DNA from 4 places in the Exiguobacterium oxidotolerans JCM 12280 genome. Region 2 is predicted to be linked to each of the others. Evidence: riboswitches for the same ligand, from Rfam matches in the RefSeq annotation. Region 2 holds a riboswitch; each other region holds the start of a gene.
What was found. Region 2 has a riboswitch for thiamine pyrophosphate ahead of tenA (thiaminase II). Riboswitches for the same ligand answer to the same signal wherever they lie in the genome.
Positions count from the first base shown of each region.

Region 1 (4,818 bases), 2.5 Mb from region 2:
TTGCGCCGGAATCAATTTCGCCAGTGTTTCGAGCAACGTGCTTTTACCGGCACCATTCGATCCGACGACCATGATCCATTCTCCGCTGTGTGTTGCAAGCGACAGGTCGTCGACAATCACTTGCTTACGGCGTCCTAACGCGGTGCGTGTCAGCGCGAACGTCTTGTCTTGTCGGACCGGAGGACGGTTGTTATTCACTTTTCGTAACCGCGTCGCCTGGGAAGAAGCGGGGGGTAACGTTTCCAGTTGATACGGGTAGAGGAGCGGTGTCGCAATACCGTGTCGTTCGAGTTCAGCGCGATGCTGACCGAAGATTTCATGCGGCGGACCATCGTGTAAAATCGTTCCCCCGTGATTGAAGACGAGCACCCGGTCGCTGAACGTCACACAGCGGTCAAGCTGATGTTCAATCAGAACGAGCGTCAACGTCCGGTCGTGATGGAGTTCCTCAATCAGTTGCATCAAAACCCGATGTCCTGCCGGATCGAGTTGCGCCGTCGGTTCATCAAGTAATAGAATATCCGGCTCAAGCGCAAGGACGCAGGCGAGGGCGAGTCGTTGTTTCATCCCTCCTGACAGTTGCATAATCGGTGTCGTCAGCGGCACGTCCAGTCCGACACGTGCCAGTGCGGCGTCAATCCGGTCATCCATCTGACTGCGGTCGACTGAACGATTTTCAAGACTAAAGGCAACTTCCGCTCCGACGGTCTGCATGCAGAACTGGTCGTCCGGATTTTGAAAAAGGATTCCGACCGTTCCGTTCGTCTTGCAGTGACCGCTGACATCAGCTTCAATCGCGTCAGGTAGTAAGCCGGCGAGAACATGTAAAAACGTCGTTTTCCCACTGCCGCTCGGTCCGACGAGCAACGTCGTTTCCCCTTCGTGTAGCGTCACCGTCACGTTGTGCAGGACGGTGCCATGTTGCCCCGGATAGCGGACAGACAAGTCGTTACAATGAATCATGCCGCATCCGGTTTCTGTCGTTTACGCCCGATCGCATAACCGTTCAACGTCCCTGTTTTGACAAGCGCATCGACGATGACTTTCGCAAGTAATCCACCGAGCAATGCACCGCTGACGAGTTGAAGGGAAAACGTCAACAGAAGGGTCGTCGTCGTATAGTAGGCGAAACCGTTGACGACGAGACTATAGACCATGCTACCGATTGCTGCGAACATGCCGGATAGAATCAACGTCATTGTGTTGAACTTCCGGTACCCGAAGAGGGCGAAGGCGATTTCCGCCCCAATCCCTTGGGCAAAGCCGATCAATAGGGCGGATAATCCGAAATGACTCCCCGTGAATAATTCGACGGCAGCGGCGACGACTTCTGCAATCAGTGCTGCTCCCGGTTTTTGAATGATGTAGGCGACGAGCGGACTCGCGATGACCCAAATCCCGAACATCCAGTTTGAACCGACCGGTCCGAAAATCGCCGAAACCGGTAACCACAATGTCGACCAACCTAAGTACAGTACCCCGCAAGCAACCGACAACATCATCATGACGATGATTTCTTTCATTTTCCAACTGTTCATGTTCCTATCTCCCTTTGGCACAACCACCAGACAAACAAAAAGACCGCCCTCTATGAAAGAGAGCGGTCGCTGAATCTGCAAACATGCAGAAAAATTGAACGAATTACCGCTCCACTTTCCTACGCTAGTATGAACTAGATCAGGTTCAAAGGGTCCGAAGTGAATCGTCTCAGCCAATGGGCTCCCCTAGTGGATGTGCATATAGTGTGTACGCTTTTTACTGTACCGACTCTACAGACAGTTGTCAATACAGATAAAAAACCCTCCGCGAGGGGAGGGTAAGAAAAATTATTCTTTTTCTTCCGTTTGTTCTTCAGTAGAAACTTCTTCTGTCGCTTCAGCTGGTTCTTCAGCATCAGTTTCTTCGAGATCCGCTTCAAGTGTCGATTCGACGACGGCAACGACTTGAATGTCACCTTCCGTAACGATACGGTATTCTTTTTCTTCCGGTAAATCCGAAACCGATAGAGAATCACCGAGGTTAAGGTTTGTCACATCGACTTCGACGCGTTCCGGTAATTTATCTGGTGTAGCTGCAACTGTCACTTTAAAGAGTGTTTGTGAAAGATATCCACCAAGTTTTGCACCAGCCGCTTCGCCGACGAGGACGATATCTGTTTCGACTTCTGTTTCTTCATCCATTTTAACAGCGATGAATTCAACGTGCTTGATTGTTGGTGTGAAGATATCCATATCGAGTTTGTTGATCAGTGTGTTGACTTTTTTACCACCGATTTGAAGTGCAACAAGTGCATTCTCACCATGTTCACGAACGACTTTGATCAATGCTTTTTCGTCAAAGGCAATCGGTGTACTTTCCACTTTGTAACCATACACGACACCAAGAGCTTTTCCTTCATGACGTAATTGCTTTCTAAGTGAGCGTGGGCGTACTTCGCGTTCTTCTACTTTTAATGTTACTGACATGTTCATTTCCCCCTTGAATTTGGTATAGCCCTCAAAAGGTAATGAAGAAAGGAGTGGAACGAATCGTTCCGGCCAAAACAGTGCATCGAATGCTATTTCAAATTGATTTCATAAAAATGAAGATCGAAGTGAGTGGTTAGCATTTCTCTCCCAGGTCATTACGCTGATATTGAGAAACATGTGGTCGTAAAAGCAACTCGCTGATGCGGTGCTATGATAGTTATACCCCCGTAACATTAAAAGCTAAACATTCCTCGGCAACAAAAGGGCTGTTGGAAGTCCGTTTCCCTTAGAGCAGCAACGGTTTCCAACATGTTAAAAAATCGGTGCGTTTTTGCTTATTCAAGCAGTTGCACCATCTCATCGACTGACAGTGCGAGCGAATCTGGTTGTTTGAGTATGTCCGTCACGAGTGTCGCTTTCCGCTCTTGCAGCTCGATGATTTTTTCTTCGATCGTACCTTTCGTGATTAACTTGATGACTTCGACCGTCTGTTTTTGTCCCATTCGGTGTGCCCGGTCAGCCGCTTGCTGTTCGACAGCCGGGTTCCACCAACTATCATATAAGATGACGGTATCCGCCGTCGCCAAGTTCAATCCGGTGCCACCCGCCTTCAGTGAAATCAAGAATAGATCAACTTCTCCGGCATTAAAACGGTCGCAGCGTTCGAGACGCTCGGCAATCGGTGTATCCCCGCGCAGTTCGAAGTGGGGAAGGTGCATCTCATGCAGGTCGTCCCGAATCAAATCGAGCATTTTCGTAAACTGTGAAAAAATCAAAATCCGTTTGCCCGCTGCCCGTTTTTCTTGAATCAAGGCGAGCAACCGGTCCTGTTTCGCCGACCGTCCGCGATAGTCCTCGACGAACAGACGGGGATCGCAACAAATTTGACGGAGGCGGGTCAACCCGGCCAGTAATTTTATCCGTTCTTCCGGTTTCGACTGATCGAGATGCTGTAACGTTTCCAGTTGTAACTTCGCCAAGTGGGCGGCATACAATTTTTTCTGCCCTGCCGTCAGTTCCGTATAGTGGTGAACGACTTGTTTCGCCGGTAACTGTTGCAAGACGTCCTGTTTCGTCCGGCGCAGTAAAAACGGTTCGACGAATTGTTGGACATCCCGTGCTGACCAGTCGAGAAACCGTTGCCGGTCCGGTAAGAGTGACGGGAAGACGACGTCGAAAATCGACCAAAGGTCAAGCGTCCTGTTTTCGAGTGGTGTCCCGGTCAAGGCGAACCGACGTGTCGCCCAAAGCTGTTTTAAGCTGACCGTCGTCTGCGACCTTGGATTCTTCAGCTGTTGCGCTTCATCAAAAAAGATACAATCGTAATGGATTGCCTGATGATTTTTGATGTCGAGCCGGAGCGACGGATAGGAAATGACAAGAATGACGTCGTCCGGCAAATCTTCGAGCTGGCGTAAGCGCGACGCACGACTTCCACTGAGCACATGGACGGTGCGTGTCGGAGCAAAGCGGCGCAGCTCCGCTGCCCAGTTGTAGAGGAGTGACGCCGGGGCGACGATCAGGATACGGGCACTCGGGAGCGTTTCGATATAACCGATGGCTTGAATCGTTTTGCCGAGTCCCATCTCGTCCGCTAAGATGCCATGACAGTCGTGTGCCGCAAGACTCTTGAAGAAGCGGACACCGTCTTGCTGATACGGCAAAAGTTGTGTCGCAAGCGGTTCCGGTAACGCCAGTCGTTCTGTTTTTCCGGCTTTCATCTCGAGCAAACGTTCCTTCAATTGACTATGGACCGTCAAGAAGGCAGCCGGGGTCAACAGTGACAAGTTCGGCAAAGCAGGAACGGTCAATTCCGCTTCAAGCAACTGCCGTTCTGTCGCGTCCGCTTCAAGCAACAACCGTTTGATTTGCTTGAAGGCGCGGTCTTCGAGCGATAACAGTTGTCCCGAGCGTAAACGGTGGTACGTCTTTTGTGTCACGAGTGACGCGAGGATTGCCGACAGCTCTTGTTCTGAAATCCCATCCATCGAAAACTTGAACGTCAACCAATCAAGCCGCTTCTTTATGTTGACTTCAATTTTTGGATGGAACGGACCCGGGAGCAATGCCGTTTTGATACTCGCCGTCGCGTACAACTCGAGTTGACCGAGGGCGACCATCGGGTCAAGCAAACCTTTTAAGACAACATAATGACGACTTTCTCCTTCTACTACATAACGTGCCTGATTCGCGCGGAATCCCATTTCTTCTAAGTAACGCACCACCGCCTGCTCTGTCGACAAGTCGCGTCCGACCCAATCTGTCGGACTGAGCGGGTTGATGGTTTTACCGTCGTAATCAAACGTGACGACGACTTCTAAACGGGTATGGATCCGGTCGAGAGCCAGTT
Region 1 is NZ_JNIS01000001.1:97,711-102,528, forward strand. Features, by position in the region: gene P403_RS0100615 (ABC transporter ATP-binding protein) at 1-963, opposite strand, end outside; gene P403_RS0100620 (ECF transporter S component) at 960-1,538, opposite strand; TPP riboswitch at 1,638-1,736, opposite strand; gene P403_RS0100625 (50S ribosomal protein L25/general stress protein Ctc) at 1,827-2,465, opposite strand; gene P403_RS0100630 (DEAD/DEAH box helicase) at 2,804-4,818, opposite strand, start outside.
Region 1: it holds a riboswitch for thiamine pyrophosphate, as region 2 does, so the genes downstream of both, P403_RS0100620 (ECF transporter S component) here and tenA (thiaminase II) in region 2, are expected to answer to the same signal.

Region 2 (4,818 bases):
GTGCTGTCTGGACGACGTCTTCAAAATACATTTGGAAATCCATCGGTCTAATTCCTCCCTTATTCGTTCTCTTTCTTATTGTACGAGTTTAGACGAAATCTGTCCAAGTCTGCCGCTTAATTCATGCGCCAAATATGGTTTCGCATGCAGTAAATCACGGAAGGCGACGTAACGGTCAATTTTTTCTTCCGTCGGCTGACGGTCATTTTTATAGGCCCGGATTAAAACATTTTTTGGTGTATGCTCTAAATCAATGAACTCAAGCAATTGTGTCTCGTAACCGACGAGCGTCAAGATTTCGGCGCGGATTGAATCTGTCGCGAGCGAAGCGAACTTTTCCTTAATCAACCCGTGCTGCAACATGACGTCGAGTGGTGAACAGTCGAGTTGACGATTGAGTTCTTTTTGACAACACGGAACACTTAAGATGACAGACGCATTCCAATCAACGGCGCGGGCCAGGGCGACATCCGTCGCAACGTCACAGGCATGAAGCGTCACCATCAAGTCAACCTCTGTATCCTCATTGTAGTCATGGACGTCCCCGACACGGAACTCGAGATTCGTATAGTCGAGATCGCGCGCAATCGCTGTACATTCTTCGATGACTTCTTTTTTGAGATCAAGTCCGGTCACTTTCAAGTCAAAACCTTTGACGACACTCAAGTAATGATACAAAGCAAACGTCAAATACGATTTTCCGCATCCAAAATCAAGAATCCGTAACGTCCGATCCGTCGGTAATGCGGAAATACTATCTTCGACGAACTCGAGGAACCGATTGATTTGTTTGAATTTATCGTACTTTTGCCGTTTGACTTGCCCGTCTTCCGTCATGACACCAAGCCGGACTAAAAACGGTACGACGACACCATCTTCAAGAAGATGACTTTTTTTTCGGTTATGCGACAGTTCTGCTTGGAGTGGCGACTGTTTTGTTGTCTTTAATGATACTTTCATTTTCTTTGATAACTGGAACTGGACTTCTTCCGTCTCGAAGCGGAACAAAAATTGACGGAATTCTTCCATCAATGCGTCGAGTCGTCCTAAAAATTCGTCGATTCTCAAATTTTCATGTTTAATTATCCGCTCATATTGAAACTCTAATTGGATTGCATACGTATCTTTCAATAGAATCGGTTTTAGTTTGATTCTTCGAAGATCATTCGACTTTTGGCGCGGACCACTGATCGTTGCATGCACGAGAGCAGAAGCCTCGAGCTTTTGAGTGAGTAATTCTTTTACTTGGTGTAATTCCACTGTAGTCCCGTCCTTTTCTGATTGTTCTTTCGAAACTGTAGCAAATTCCACCCTATTCGACAAGTAAGGTAGCTTCATCATTAAAGGAGGAACGAACGATGTTCAAAAAACTTTTATCACAAATCGGAATCGGTGCCGCCACAGTCGATACACGACTCGACAGCGAGCGCTGTGAGCCCGGCGGACAAATTCACGGAACCGTTCATATTAAAGGCGGCAGTGTCGACCAAGAAATCGACCGGATCTATTTAGCGTTTAATACACAATATAAGGAAGAGGTCCGCGACAGCACGTCATTCACGACGTTTACACTCGATCGTTTTTCACTAAATGAAGCTGCTTTTACGATTGAAGCAGGTGTTGAACGTGAAATTCCGTTTACGCTTCAAGTGCCATTTAATACGCCGCTATCGGTCAGTCAGTCGAAGTCATGGATTGAAACGGGTCTCGATATCGCCCAAGCGGTCGATCCGTCAGACCGAGACGCTATCATCGTCCAAGCCAACGACCTCCAATCCGTCATCCTAGAAGCGATGGAAGAACTCGGCTTCCGACTTAAGAAGGCCGATACGGAAAAACTCCCCGGCCGTTATCGTAAGGACTTACCGATCGCTCAAGAACTCGAGTACTCGGCACGTAATACGTACTTCGCCCATAAACTGGACGAAGTCGAACTCATCCTGCTCCAAGACCGGTCCGGCATCGACATCGTCTTGCAAATCGACCGTCGTGCCCACGACTTAGGCTCGCTCTTCAGTGAGATGGCGGGTGCGGATGAGACAATGACGAAGCTATCCTTATCGAACCACGATTTGATGGACCGAAACGCCGTCAAACAACAATTAAACGATTTGATTGAGCGGTACAGCTGATTTCCTTACCAGAATCTTCATCATGCCTGTAATCCACCCACAAAAAAACCTGAGCGATTACCATGACTTTCTTTACGAAAGCTGAAAATTGCTCAGGTTTTGTGCGGTCTGCCGTCTGATCGCGCTGATCGACAGCGGCTAAAGCTGTACTTATCGTTTCGTTACTTTTGCTTGACGCGTAACTCCTGTAAAAACACGTTCAAACGTTTCTTCCGTCCAGCCCATTTCCCAGAAGAGTAATTCGTAATAACAGCTTTTGACAAAATGTTGTTTCATCCGTTCTCGTTCTGCTTCAGTCGCTTGCGCCGCCAATGCATCGAGACGGTCGACTTGTTCAAAGACGACCCGTTCGAACCATTCTGAACTGTATGTTGCAATCCACTGCTGATAGATCGGTGACGCAGGTGATTTCGTCAACAGTTGTTGTCCGACCTCATAATAGAGCCAGTAACAGGGTAATATCGCTGCAATCGTCTCACCAAGCGTCCCCTTACTCGCATGATGCATATGCGAGACATAGGCATAAGCAGTCGGTGCCGGTTCGAACGTTGCTAAATCTGCTTCCGTGATAGCAAGCGGTTCGAAAAAAGACTGGTGGAGCGACAGCTCAGCCGCATATGTCGACGTCGCATGTTCCGCAAGCTCTGCAATCGTCGCGAAATCTGTTGCTTTTGAGGCGGCGCGGGCTTGAATTTTTGCGAAATGTTTTAAGTAATACGCATCTTGCATGACATAATGCCGAAATTTTTCGAGCGGTAACGTCCCGTCACCAATGCCAGTGACGAATGGATGGGAAAAGCTGCTGTCCCAATACGTTTTTGCGGCTTGCCGAATTTCTTGACTGAATTTCATCCTAATTCCCCCTTTTGTTGAATCAAAAAACGCCACACCCTACGAACAGGGCATGACGTGAAGAGACCACAAAAGAGACGTTCACGCCACTTCCCTCCGTAAGTCCAAACTTAATCAGGTTCAAAGGGTCCGAACGTCTTCGTCGTCTCAGTCGGCCTACCGACTCCCCTAGTGGTCATTATTTAATTCTTGTTTAATTATACCACTTTTTCAGTCAAATCGTCCGTATTTCAGGAAAAACTTAGTATACTGTATGGGGCAGGAGACGCGTGTTCCGTTCCGCCTCAAGACCGATTCCGTTCCGGAACACGTCACTTACAATAGGATTAGTACCTGATACTATCTACTATACTCGGAGGATTCCTACTATGAATAAAGCAACAAAAATCATGACAACAACGCTGTTAGCGTCAAGCTTACTTCTCCCGACTGCTGCTTCAGCAGAACAAGTCGTCGATAAAACGATCATCACGCTCGGTGAATCGCTCGGTGCAAAAGACAAGGCCTGGGTGCTCGCCCGATTGAATGCGCCGGAAGGCATCACGCCCGTCATCGCCACGGCAGCTGATGAGGAAAAATATTTAGGGAAGAACGTTCCCCAATCGCAACTCGGCGGTAACATGTACTCTTCCGCAAAAATTGAACTCGCTGAAAAAGGCGACGGTCTCTCGGTCGCAACCGAAAACATCACTTGGGTCACAAAGGACATGTATTTGAATGCTCTCGTCACAGCGGGTGTGACGGACGCCGATATCACGATTACTTCTCCTTATAAAGTCACCGGTACGTCTGCTTTGACGGGAATCATGAAAGCATATGATCAAACGTCGGCAGAAACCGGTATTAAATTGACGGATGAACGAAAAGATTTAGCCCAACAAGAACTAGCCGTTACGTCCGATGTCGGAAAAACGGTCGGGACGGACAAAGTCGCCAAACTGATGAATGAAATCAAGGCCGAAATCGCAAAACAAAAACCGGAAACCAAAGTCGATATCGAGAATGTCATCATCCAAGTCATTCAAAATAACAACATCCAATTGTCAGACGCCCAGATGGACCGATTGACGTCATTGTTCAGCCAAATGGAGAAAGCAGACTTGAACTGGGGACAAATTGAGACCGGATTAAAAAGTGCCGGTCAAGATATTCAAGCATTCGCGACCTCGGAAGAAACGAAAGGATTTTTCGCAAAATTGTTTGACGGTCTAAGTAATTTCTTTAAATCGATTTCCGGACTGTTCAAGTAACTGAAAACGGTATCATTTCCAGCTTAACATATGGTAAACTGGCTTTATCGAAACGAAAAGGTGGTGTAGAAGATGGGTTTTGCTGCGTGTAAGCATTGGTTGATGGAACAACTTTATCTGTTGCGCGCGATTTTTCATGGAATGGCGTTCTAAGGGATCAGTCTGCCCTTTTTCTAGAACATCTATCTGAAAAATAAAGCAAAGCGCACATTCTACGGTAAACGGAGAGCGCTATTTGCGTTCTCCGTTTTTTTGATGCGCATGAAAGGAAGTTATTGATCATGATATGCGACATCCAACATCTGACAAAACAATTCGGAGGAGCATCCGTCTTAACCGACATCTCACTCTATCTTAAACAAGCTGACCGTATCGGATTGATCGGTCGAAACGGAACCGGAAAAACAACGTTACTGCGCTTAATCGCTCAACTCGATGCACCGGACAGCGGAACCATTTATCTAAAAAAAGGACTTTCCATCGGTTATTTGGCTCAAATCCCACAGTTCGCAGAAGAATTGACCGGCCTCGATGTTCTCTGGACCGCATTTGCCCAGGTCGTCGCCTTACGGACGACGATGCAT
Region 2 is NZ_JNIS01000001.1:2,612,048-2,616,865, reverse strand. Features, by position in the region: gene P403_RS0113350 (BrxA/BrxB family bacilliredoxin) at 1-43, opposite strand, end outside; gene P403_RS0113345 (class I SAM-dependent methyltransferase) at 76-1,260, opposite strand; gene P403_RS0113340 (sporulation protein) at 1,359-2,132, shown strand; gene tenA (thiaminase II) at 2,283-2,984, opposite strand; TPP riboswitch at 3,059-3,164, opposite strand; gene P403_RS0113330 (DUF1002 domain-containing protein) at 3,353-4,234, shown strand; gene abc-f (ribosomal protection-like ABC-F family protein) at 4,516-4,818, shown strand, end outside.

Region 3 (4,818 bases), 2.2 Mb from region 2:
GCGGTTGAAATCATCAGTCAGATTTGTGGCGCGATTGATCATGCCCATGCCCATCGCATCATCCACAGGGATATAAAACCACAAAATATGCTCGTCCGAAAGGATGGTACGGTCAAGGTGACGGACTTCGGTATTGCCGTCGCGATGTCGAACGCGACATTGACACATACGATGTCCGTTCTTGGTTCCGTGCATTATTTCTCACCTGAACAGGCAAAAGGAAAATTTGCCGATGAAAAATCGGATATTTATTCGCTCGGTGCTGTCCTTTATGAACTCGTGACAGGACACGTCCCGTTCGAAGGGGATTCACCCGTTGCTGTTGCATTAAAACACTTGCAAGATACAGCGCGGCGACCATCCGTCTTGAATCCGGCTGTGCCACAAGCACTAGAAAATTGTATCATGCAGGCACTAGCGAAGGCTCCGCATGATCGGCAACACTCCGTTGCTGAATTTCGGGAAGATATGGTGACGGCCTTATCTGCTGAACGAGCAGATGAAGGGGTTCGCGGGGAAGATCCGATGGAGCAAACGATGGTGTTAAGTCCAGTCTCAGCTCCGTCCGGGACTCCGGTCAAGGAAGAAGAAGCTACGGTCGCGACAGTTGTACCGAAGCAAAAGAAAAAAAAGCGATGGTGGATTGTGCTCGTATTCCTCCTCTTACTCGGAGGTGCCGCGACAACGTTCGCGATGTGGCCGGATCCGACGGTCGTTGTGCCGGATGTCGCAAAAGAAGATGCGGACGAGGCCGAAAAACAACTTGAGAAACTCGGTTTTATCGTCGAATCGACTGAGCGATCAAGTGATACGATTGATGAAGGACTTGTCATCAGTCAAGCACCGCGGGCAAAAGTGACTGTCAAAAAAGGTTCAACGGTCAATCTTGTTGTCTCGACGGGCAGTGACCCGGTCGAAGTGCCGGATGTAACGGACGAAACGGAGAAAAAAGCGACCTCGATCTTAAAAGATGCTGGCTTCTCAAAAGTAGATGTCGAAAAAGAAGAGTCGGAAGACATCAAACAAGGCAATGTCATCCGGCAATCGATTTCAGCCGGAACTGAAGTGATTGCAAAGGAACAGACGATTACAATCACGGTATCCGAAGGTTCGTCAGCATTTGAATTGAAGGATTTGACGAACATGTCGAGTGCTGAAGCAAAAGCGTACTTGGACGCGACAGGTCTCGATGGTACATTCGAACAAGAATTTTCGAGTGAAGTCGAACTCGACCAAGTCATTCGCCAATTTCCGCAAGCGGGTGTCAAAGTCGAGCCGAACGATTCCGTGACGGTCTTTATTTCAAAAGGGGAGGAAGAACAAACCGTGACGGCGACCTTCCCGGAAAAAGTAGCCTACGATGCTGTAGGTGAAGGGGATGAAGATCCGCCGCGGCAAGTCATTCGAATCGAGACGGATGATGCTAAAGGGAAACGTACGGTGATTGAAGAGTCGATTGACAGTGATGAAACATTTGATGTTCCGGTGACGATTGATCCGGGCGAAGAAGGGAAAATTACGATTTATAAAGATGATGTAGTGTATCGCTCGAAAACGATTACCTATAAACAAGCGAAAGCAGAACAATGAGTGTGCTACGAACCGCAAATTGAAGGAGGGCATGGGATGGCAGAAAATCGTATCGAAGAAAATCGGGACGGGACGATCATTCGTCTACAAGGTGGGTTTTATGATGTCATGACGACGCAGGGCGAGGTGCGGTCGCGCGCTCGGGGAAACTTCCGAAAACGTGGTATCAGTCCTGTTGTCGGAGATGAGGTCGTATTGCATATCGAAAGCGAAACTGGATACATTTTAGAAGTGAAGGAACGGCAAAATTTCCTAGTTCGTCCACCGGTCGCAAACATCGATCAAGCGTTGCTTGTCGTCTCAGCAGCAGAACCGGACTTTTCAGCCCATTTGCTCGATCGATTTTTAGTCTTAATCGAAGCAAAAGAGATTCAACCCATTATTATCTTGACGAAGATGGATTTGTTGCAAGGAACAGCAGAAGCAGAAGTCCGGACGGCGATTGCCGGTTACCGACAAATCGGTTATCAGGTGATTGAGACGTCGAGTGAGACGCTAGAAGGGGTAGAGGAAGTTCGCCCGCTACTCAAGGAAAAAACAAGTGTACTCGCGGGACAGTCGGGAGTCGGAAAAAGTTCATTGTTGAATGCGCTCGACCCGACGCTCGATCTCGAGACGAGCCACATCTCGAAATCGCTCGGACGCGGACGACATACGACGCGTCATGTGACGTTAATTCCGCTTGCAGAGGGCTTGATTGCTGATACGCCAGGGTTTTCGAACCTAGATTTTCCACACGAGATGGAAATCGAAGAATTACGTTGGTGTTTTCCGGAATTCGTCGCACGGCAAGATACGTGCAAATACCGTGGTTGCCTGCATTTAAACGAACCAGGCTGTGCTGTCAAAAAATCAGTGGAGGCAGAAGAAATCATGTCCTCACGCTATACGAATTATGGTATGTTTGTAGAGGAAATCAAGAATCGAGCGCGGAGGTATTGAAATGATTAAAATCGCACCATCTATTTTATCAGCAGATTTCGCCAACCTAGAACGAGACGTTAAAGCTGTCGAGGCGGCAGGAGCAGATTACATCCATTTCGACGTCATGGATGGCCAGTTCGTCCCGAACATTTCATTTGGTCTACCCGTCCTCAGTAGTCTTCGTCAAAAGACGGACATGGTCCTTGACGTTCATTTAATGATCGATCGACCAGAAAACTTCGTCGAAGCGTTTGTAGCGGCAGGAGCGGATATCGTCACCTTCCATGTCGAAGCGACGAATCATGTCCATCGTGTCTTGCAACAAATTAAAGGGGCTGGAGCAAAGGCCGGCGTCGTCCTGAATCCACACACGTCACTGTCGACGATTGAACATGTCCTAGAAGAAGTCGACATGGTCTTGTTGATGACGGTCAATCCAGGATTTGGCGGACAAGCTTTCTTGCCGAGCGTCATGACGAAGCTGAAGCAATTAGCGATGATCAAAGCAGAGCGCGGTTTGACGTTCGAAATTGAAATCGATGGTGGTGTCAACGCGGAAACGGCAAAACTGTGTATCGACAATGGGGCAAACGTCCTTGTCGCAGGTTCTGCAATCTACAATGCACCAGACTATGCAGAAGCCATCACTAGTATTCGAAACGCGGCTCACGTATAATAGAGCCAAGACAATTAAATTTTGACCGCAAGGGGTGTCGCGTCAAGCGGCTGAGAGAAGTGAGTAGACTTTAACCCTTCGAACCTGTTCCGTTCAGACGGACGTAGGGATGTGGCGCACGCAGGCAGTACGGCGTCCGTCGTACTGCCTTTTTGTTGTCATCATTATTTTATTTTTAGGAGGAACACAGTATGAAACGATTACAAATGTTAATGGAGATTGCGATTTTCGCGAGTCTCGGTGTTGTATTTGATTTATTGATTCCGTTTAAGATGCCACAAGGCGGATCCATCAGCTTAGCGATGTTACCGATTTTCGTCATGGCCTTTCGTCACGGCGTCGTTGGTGGTGTCATCACGGGTGCGCTCGTCGGAACGATTCAATTGATGTTCGCTCCGCAAGTCTTGACGGTCGTCCAACCGCTGCTTGACTATACGCTTGCATATGGTGTCGTCGGTTTGAGTGGAGTGTTTGCAGGCCAAGTCAAAAAAGCAGCAACAGAAGGTCAAAAAAAGCGTCTCATGACGATTGTCTTGTTTGCGACCTTGCTAGGTGCAGGTCTACGTTATATCTGTCATGTCATCAGTGGGATCGTCTTTTTTGCAGAGTATGCCAAAGGACCGGTCGTTCCATACTCGTTCATTTATAACGCGACGTATATGGCTCCGTCGTACGTTTTATGTGGGGTCGTTGCAGGTATTTTGCTTACGACAGCACCACGTCTTTTACGTTACTCCGCTCGCGGTATTTAAAGATGAGAGTTTTAATCGTTGCGGCAGGACCGGTAGAAGACGTCCCGACGCTCGCACCATTCGTGAAAGACAAGACGATGATTATCGGTGTTGACGGCGGGATTGCGACATTAGTGGAGCAAGGACTTGATTTTGATGTGGCAATCGGTGACTTTGATTCGCTCGGATACGTTCCGGATGGTGGATTGCTTCATCCGGCAGAAAAAGATGAAACGGACTTAGAACTAGCGTTACGTTACGCTACCGAACAGGCTGCAGGTTCTGAACTACTCATCTTTGGTGCGACGGGTGGTCGGCTCGACATGACGCTACAGAACGTCTATTTGTTAAAACAATTTCCGATGGCACGACTCGTGACGAAACGTGAGGATGTCCGGTACTGGAAAACCGGTCAGTACGAACTCGCGTCTGAAGGGTATCATTACCTTTCCTTCATTCCCCTTGTCCCGTCGAACTTGACCCTGCGCGGCGTCAAATACCCCTTGACGGAGCATCCTGTTCCGGTCGGTGGTTCGCTGACGGTCAGCAATGAGTGGGTTGGTGTTGCGCAAGTGACGGTCGTCGAAGGGGAAGTTCTCGTCCTGCGCACGCACGAAAAATAAAAACGTGATAGACGCGACTCCATCATATCCCGCTGAAGCGATCGGGATATGGGTTCTAAGCGATTCGAGACCGATTGCGCGCTAAACCGTCTGCATGCCCGCTTTTTCGTCACTGTGTTACTAAGAAACGTCACGTTTCGTTGACTCCTGCCTCTGAAAGCAACGGAAAAGAGGCAAGCTTTTTATCACTCCATATTACTTTGTCTACACGCTGAAACGCCGACGACTCCGTATGTAAAACGGAAGCGTCGGCGCTTTGATTTGTTTACGACTT
Region 3 is NZ_JNIS01000001.1:433,652-438,469, reverse strand. Features, by position in the region: gene pknB (Stk1 family PASTA domain-containing Ser/Thr kinase) at 1-1,590, shown strand, start outside; gene rsgA (ribosome small subunit-dependent GTPase A) at 1,627-2,532, shown strand; gene rpe (ribulose-phosphate 3-epimerase) at 2,534-3,190, shown strand; TPP riboswitch at 3,211-3,317, shown strand; gene thiT (energy-coupled thiamine transporter ThiT) at 3,382-3,942, shown strand; gene P403_RS0102330 (thiamine diphosphokinase) at 3,945-4,544, shown strand.
Region 3: it holds a riboswitch for thiamine pyrophosphate, as region 2 does, so the genes downstream of both, thiT (energy-coupled thiamine transporter ThiT) here and tenA (thiaminase II) in region 2, are expected to answer to the same signal.

Region 4 (4,818 bases), 460 kb from region 2:
CGAGTGAAAGAAAAAGAAGCCCTTTTAGTTCAAAAAAAGGAACTCAAACAGCAAATGAAAGCACGTAGTGCAACCTTAAAAAAATTACGTCAAGGTAAAACAAAATTTACGACAAAACTTCTGAATGCAAAAGAACTTCAAGCGACATTAGAAGCGCAAGAACGTGCGATTGCGGCAGCGAAGGCAGCAGCGAAGGCAGCAGCTAAAGCAGCAGCGGAAAAGGCAGCAGCTGAAAAAGCGGCAGCGGAAAAGGCGGCGAAAGCGGCAAAATCAAACAGCAAGAAGACGTCTGATGAGATTGTAAGTGCTACGCCAGTCGCTAGTGTTCCGAGCGGTTCGGCGCAGTTCGTTCGCCCGGCTTCAGGAAGTGTTTCACAAGGATTCGGACCAGCAAGTGGTGCGAATGGGTATACTTTCCATAACGGTGTCGACTTTAGAGGGTCAGTCGGATCATCAATCGTCGCAGCAGCTTCAGGAACGGTCATCACAGCAGGAAGTGGTGGGCCGTACGGAAATCATGTCATGATTTCACATTTCTTGAATGGAAAAGTGTACACAACAGTTTACGCGCACATGAATTCATTGTCAGTTCATGCGGGGCAAACAGTCTCACAAGGACAACAAATCGGTACGCTCGGAAATACGGGAAACTCGACAGGGGCACATCTTCATTTTGAGTTGCATATTGGTGGTTACCAATACAGTGCGACAGGACCAGCCAATACAGTTAATCCATTAGCGTACTTATAAAAACGAGCTTCGGCTCGTTTTTTTTATGACGCTATGCTACAGTGAAAGGGAAATTTAAATCATGAGCAACTAGGGGAGCTGGAGGAATCTGGCTGAGAGGAAAACCATTCTGTTTTCGACCCTATCACCTGATCTGGATAATACCAGCGTAGGAAAGTTGAGATCGAAGACATGAATAAGTGACCACACTCGTTGGTTTTTCATGGCGTCGTCTGCTTTTTTACAGCGGACGGCGCTTTTTTTCGTTCCGCTTTCTCCTTGTGCTCTCATAGAAAGTGAGGTCTATCGATGAAACATGTACTGACGATTGCTGGATCAGACTCTAGTGGTGGAGCTGGAATTCAAGCCGACTTAAAAACTTTTTCTGCTCTTGGGGTTTACGGGATGAGTGTAATTACTGCCATCACAGCGCAAAATACGTTAGGCGTACAAGCAGTTGAAGATGTATCACCAACGCTTGTCGAAGCCCAGTTGAACTCGATTTTTAGCGATATTCGTGTAGATGCCGTTAAAATTGGGATGGTCTCGAATGAAAAAACGATTCAAGTTATTGCGAAATGTTTGAAGCATTATAAGGGACCGGTCGTTTTAGACCCCGTGATGGTCGCAAAAGGGGGGCATGCCCTGTTAAAGGAACATGCTGAACAAGCATTAATGGAGCACTTGATGCCGCTTGCAACCGTGACGACCCCGAATATTCCGGAAATGGAACGCATGTTAGGGCAAGCGATTTCGACAGTTGATGAAATGAAGCTGGCGACGACGGAATTCGCACAAAAACGAGATATCGCTATCTTGTTAAAAGGCGGTCATCTCGAAAGTATTGATGCCTCGGATATTTTATACACGGAAGGGATGTATCATCTGTTTCAAGAGGCACGATTAAAACGCCAGCATACACATGGGACAGGATGTACATTATCTTCCGCGATTGCGGCACGTCTTGCGCTGGGAGATTCCCTGAAGGATAGCGTGATTTATGCTAAACGGTACGTAACTGAAGCAATCCGGCATGGATTTGCCTTAGGGAACGGAATCGGACCGACACATCACTTTTATGACATTTGGAGGGAAACGGATGCTTACAACCATTCACGATAAAAAACCATTAATTCATCATTTAACGAATGCGGTCACGATTAATGAGTGTGCCAATATGACCCTTGCGCTCGGGGGTTCACCTGTCATGGCTGAAGATATCCTAGAAGTCGAAGAAATGGTTGGACATGCAGATGCTGTCGTTATCAATATCGGGACACTGAACGCAGCTTCACGAGCGTCGCAATTGTTGGCAGGTCAAACGGCTAACCGATTGAAGAAACCGATTATTTTAGATCCAGTCGGAATGGGGGCGACTACACTTCGGACACAATTCACAAAAGAGTTACTCGAAGCAATTCATTTTACGGTCATTAAGGGGAACGTCTCTGAAATCAAGACGCTCATCGGTCAAGTCGGACGTTCTAAAGGAGTCGATGTCGCTTCAGGAGAGACATTAGATTTTCAAGTCGTCCATGAGTTTGCTGGACGGCTCGGGACGACTCTCGTCGTAACGGGACCAGTTGATTTCATTACAGACGGCAAGCGACAAGTAAAACTAACCGTAGGAACGCCACGACTCGGATACATTACAGGGACCGGTTGCATGACGGCATCGCTCATCGGAACCTTACTTGGAGCAGGGTATGATGCATTCGAAGCAGCGACCTATGGGACGTATTTAATGGGAAAAGCGGGTGAAGTCGCAGATGAAGCAGCGGGACTCGGTGATTTCCGGATGGGGTTGTTCAACGCAATCAGCTTAACTACAGAAGAAAGTTTGAAAGGGGTATTGACCAGTGGAGAATGATTACACGGTTTATGCGGTAACAGATCGGCGCTTTCACCCGGACGTTGCCTTGATTGATGCGGTCGAAGCAGCAATAAAAGGTGGCGCGACGATGGTCCAGCTTCGTGAAAAACAGGCGCAAGGGAAAGAATTTCTCGAACAAGCGAGCGACTTGAAGAAAATGATGTCTCGTTACGGCGTCCCACTCATCATCAATGACCGGATTGATATCGCACAAATCGTCGGTGCAGGTCTGCATATCGGGCAAGAGGACATCCCTTTGCGGGAGGCACGTAAGCTGTTACCGGAAGCCACGATTGGGGTTTCTGTCTCGACCGTTGAACAGGCGATCGAAGCAGAGCAAGACGGGGCAACTTATCTTGGCGTAGGGTCACTCTATCCAACGGCGACAAAAAACGATGCGAGTCAGATGACAAACGAAACACTCCGGGCGATTCGCCGGGCTGTTTCCCTTCCGCTCGTCGGAATTGGTGGAATCACACATCATGTGGTGCCCGACTTATTCGAGATGCTTGAAGGATATGCTGTCGTCTCTGCCTTATTCGCAGCACCAGATATTGAACGTGCGGCACGAGAGTTCAAGGAGGCGGTTCAGACTGCGCGTCAAATAGTATCAGACCGGGTATAATCACTGAAGAGGTGATGCACGTGAAATGGCAGGTCATTCGCTTTCGGGGAGGCTGGATTCGGTATCGCATCGAACCACAAATCATTCGAATCGACAATCGCGGAAAGTATCATTTAGGTTGGAAATTGTTTCCCTATCCGAATCGTTATGCATTTGAATTGGCGGTTTTGTTAAAAAACAAACACCGACAACGATATAAACGGCCGCTGTTGATTAAAACGGCATCCATCGCTACGGAAATCTGGGGCCATACACATCTCGATTTATTTTATCGGGTGATGTTACAAGTACCGTTACCACGCTTCCTATCGAATCGATATAAGGAGCGATTGCGAAATACAAGTATTATCGATATCGGTGTACGGGCTGTCGATACTAATCGAATCGTTTGGGATATCGGGAATCGATTAGGGGGATGGGCAGTTTTTCGTACAATCCAAAAAAAGCATCGGAAATGAATCTTCACCTCGCGAATCATCGTAGTCATCTTACTTGCATTTGTTGTTTTAGGATGGTGCAATAGTTTGGAGGAGAGGTGAAGACAGTGGAGGCACCACGCTGTGAGACGATTGCGATCGATAAAAAACGTGCGACTGAAATTGGTCATGCCGTTGAGAAAATCCCGACGCTTGAGATTGGGAAATTGTTTAAAGTGTTATCAGACGCAACGCGTCTACGAATCGCTTATGCATTGACGGTCGAGCAAGAACTGTGTGTTTGTGACGTATCGGCATCAGTTGATTGTTCGATTGCGACGGCTTCGCATCACTTAAGAACGTTATTGAAACAAGGTCTCGTCAAATATCGTAAAGAAGGAAAAGTTGTCTATTATTCACTTGATGACCATCATGTCTCGTCGTTAGTTCATTTGGCAATGGAGCATGTGAATGAAGGAAAGGCTTCTTCTTGAGAAAAATATAAAAAAACGCACCGCAGTCCGATAAAGAACTGCGGTGCGTTTTTTAGCTTTTTCACGAAGCTAATCGTATGAAACAACAGATCATTTGATTCGATGGAAGAGCGTGATGGTCACACTGATGAGTAGAAAGGCTAAAATGGATAGACTAAAGCACATCCGTTTATAGGATGCTGTCACGAGCGCCGTATTTTCGAGTTCTTGATCTAATTCGGTATACAATTGATCTTTAACTTGAGCAAGATCTTCAAGAATGGTCTGCGTGGTCTGTGTCGATTGTTTCGCTAAAACGGTAGCTGCTTGTGAACCATTTGTTTCATAAAGCCTAAAAACGGTATCGATTTCTTTTTCCCAAGCATTGTTACGGGCTAACAAATCTTTAATCGGTACGGGTGTTTCGTTCGAAGCATTGAGCACACGGCGTAAATCATGAATTTTGGTCGTGCAGAAGTAGTATTGTTCAATGTAGCGGTCGTCTTCATAAAGCAATAGGCCGCGAACGGCATTTGCCCGATCTCGATTGTATTCGACGAGTTGGTCGACTTGTTTAATCATCGGGATATCATGGGCGTGCATTTCTTCTGTCATTTTTGAAATGGTACGATAACCTGTCAAGGCATAGATGAGAGGAATCGAAGCGAACAAACTGACTAAAAGAATGAGAGAGATGCGGTA
Region 4 is NZ_JNIS01000001.1:2,154,705-2,159,522, forward strand. Features, by position in the region: gene P403_RS0110890 (murein hydrolase activator EnvC family protein) at 1-750, shown strand, start outside; TPP riboswitch at 812-922, shown strand; gene thiD (bifunctional hydroxymethylpyrimidine kinase/phosphomethylpyrimidine kinase) at 1,039-1,851, shown strand; gene thiM (hydroxyethylthiazole kinase) at 1,829-2,599, shown strand; gene thiE (thiamine phosphate synthase) at 2,589-3,227, shown strand; gene P403_RS0110910 (hypothetical protein) at 3,248-3,685, shown strand; gene P403_RS0110915 (ArsR/SmtB family transcription factor) at 3,772-4,137, shown strand; gene P403_RS0110920 (CHASE3 domain-containing protein) at 4,228-4,818, opposite strand, start outside.
Region 4: it holds a riboswitch for thiamine pyrophosphate, as region 2 does, so the genes downstream of both, thiD (bifunctional hydroxymethylpyrimidine kinase/phosphomethylpyrimidine kinase) here and tenA (thiaminase II) in region 2, are expected to answer to the same signal.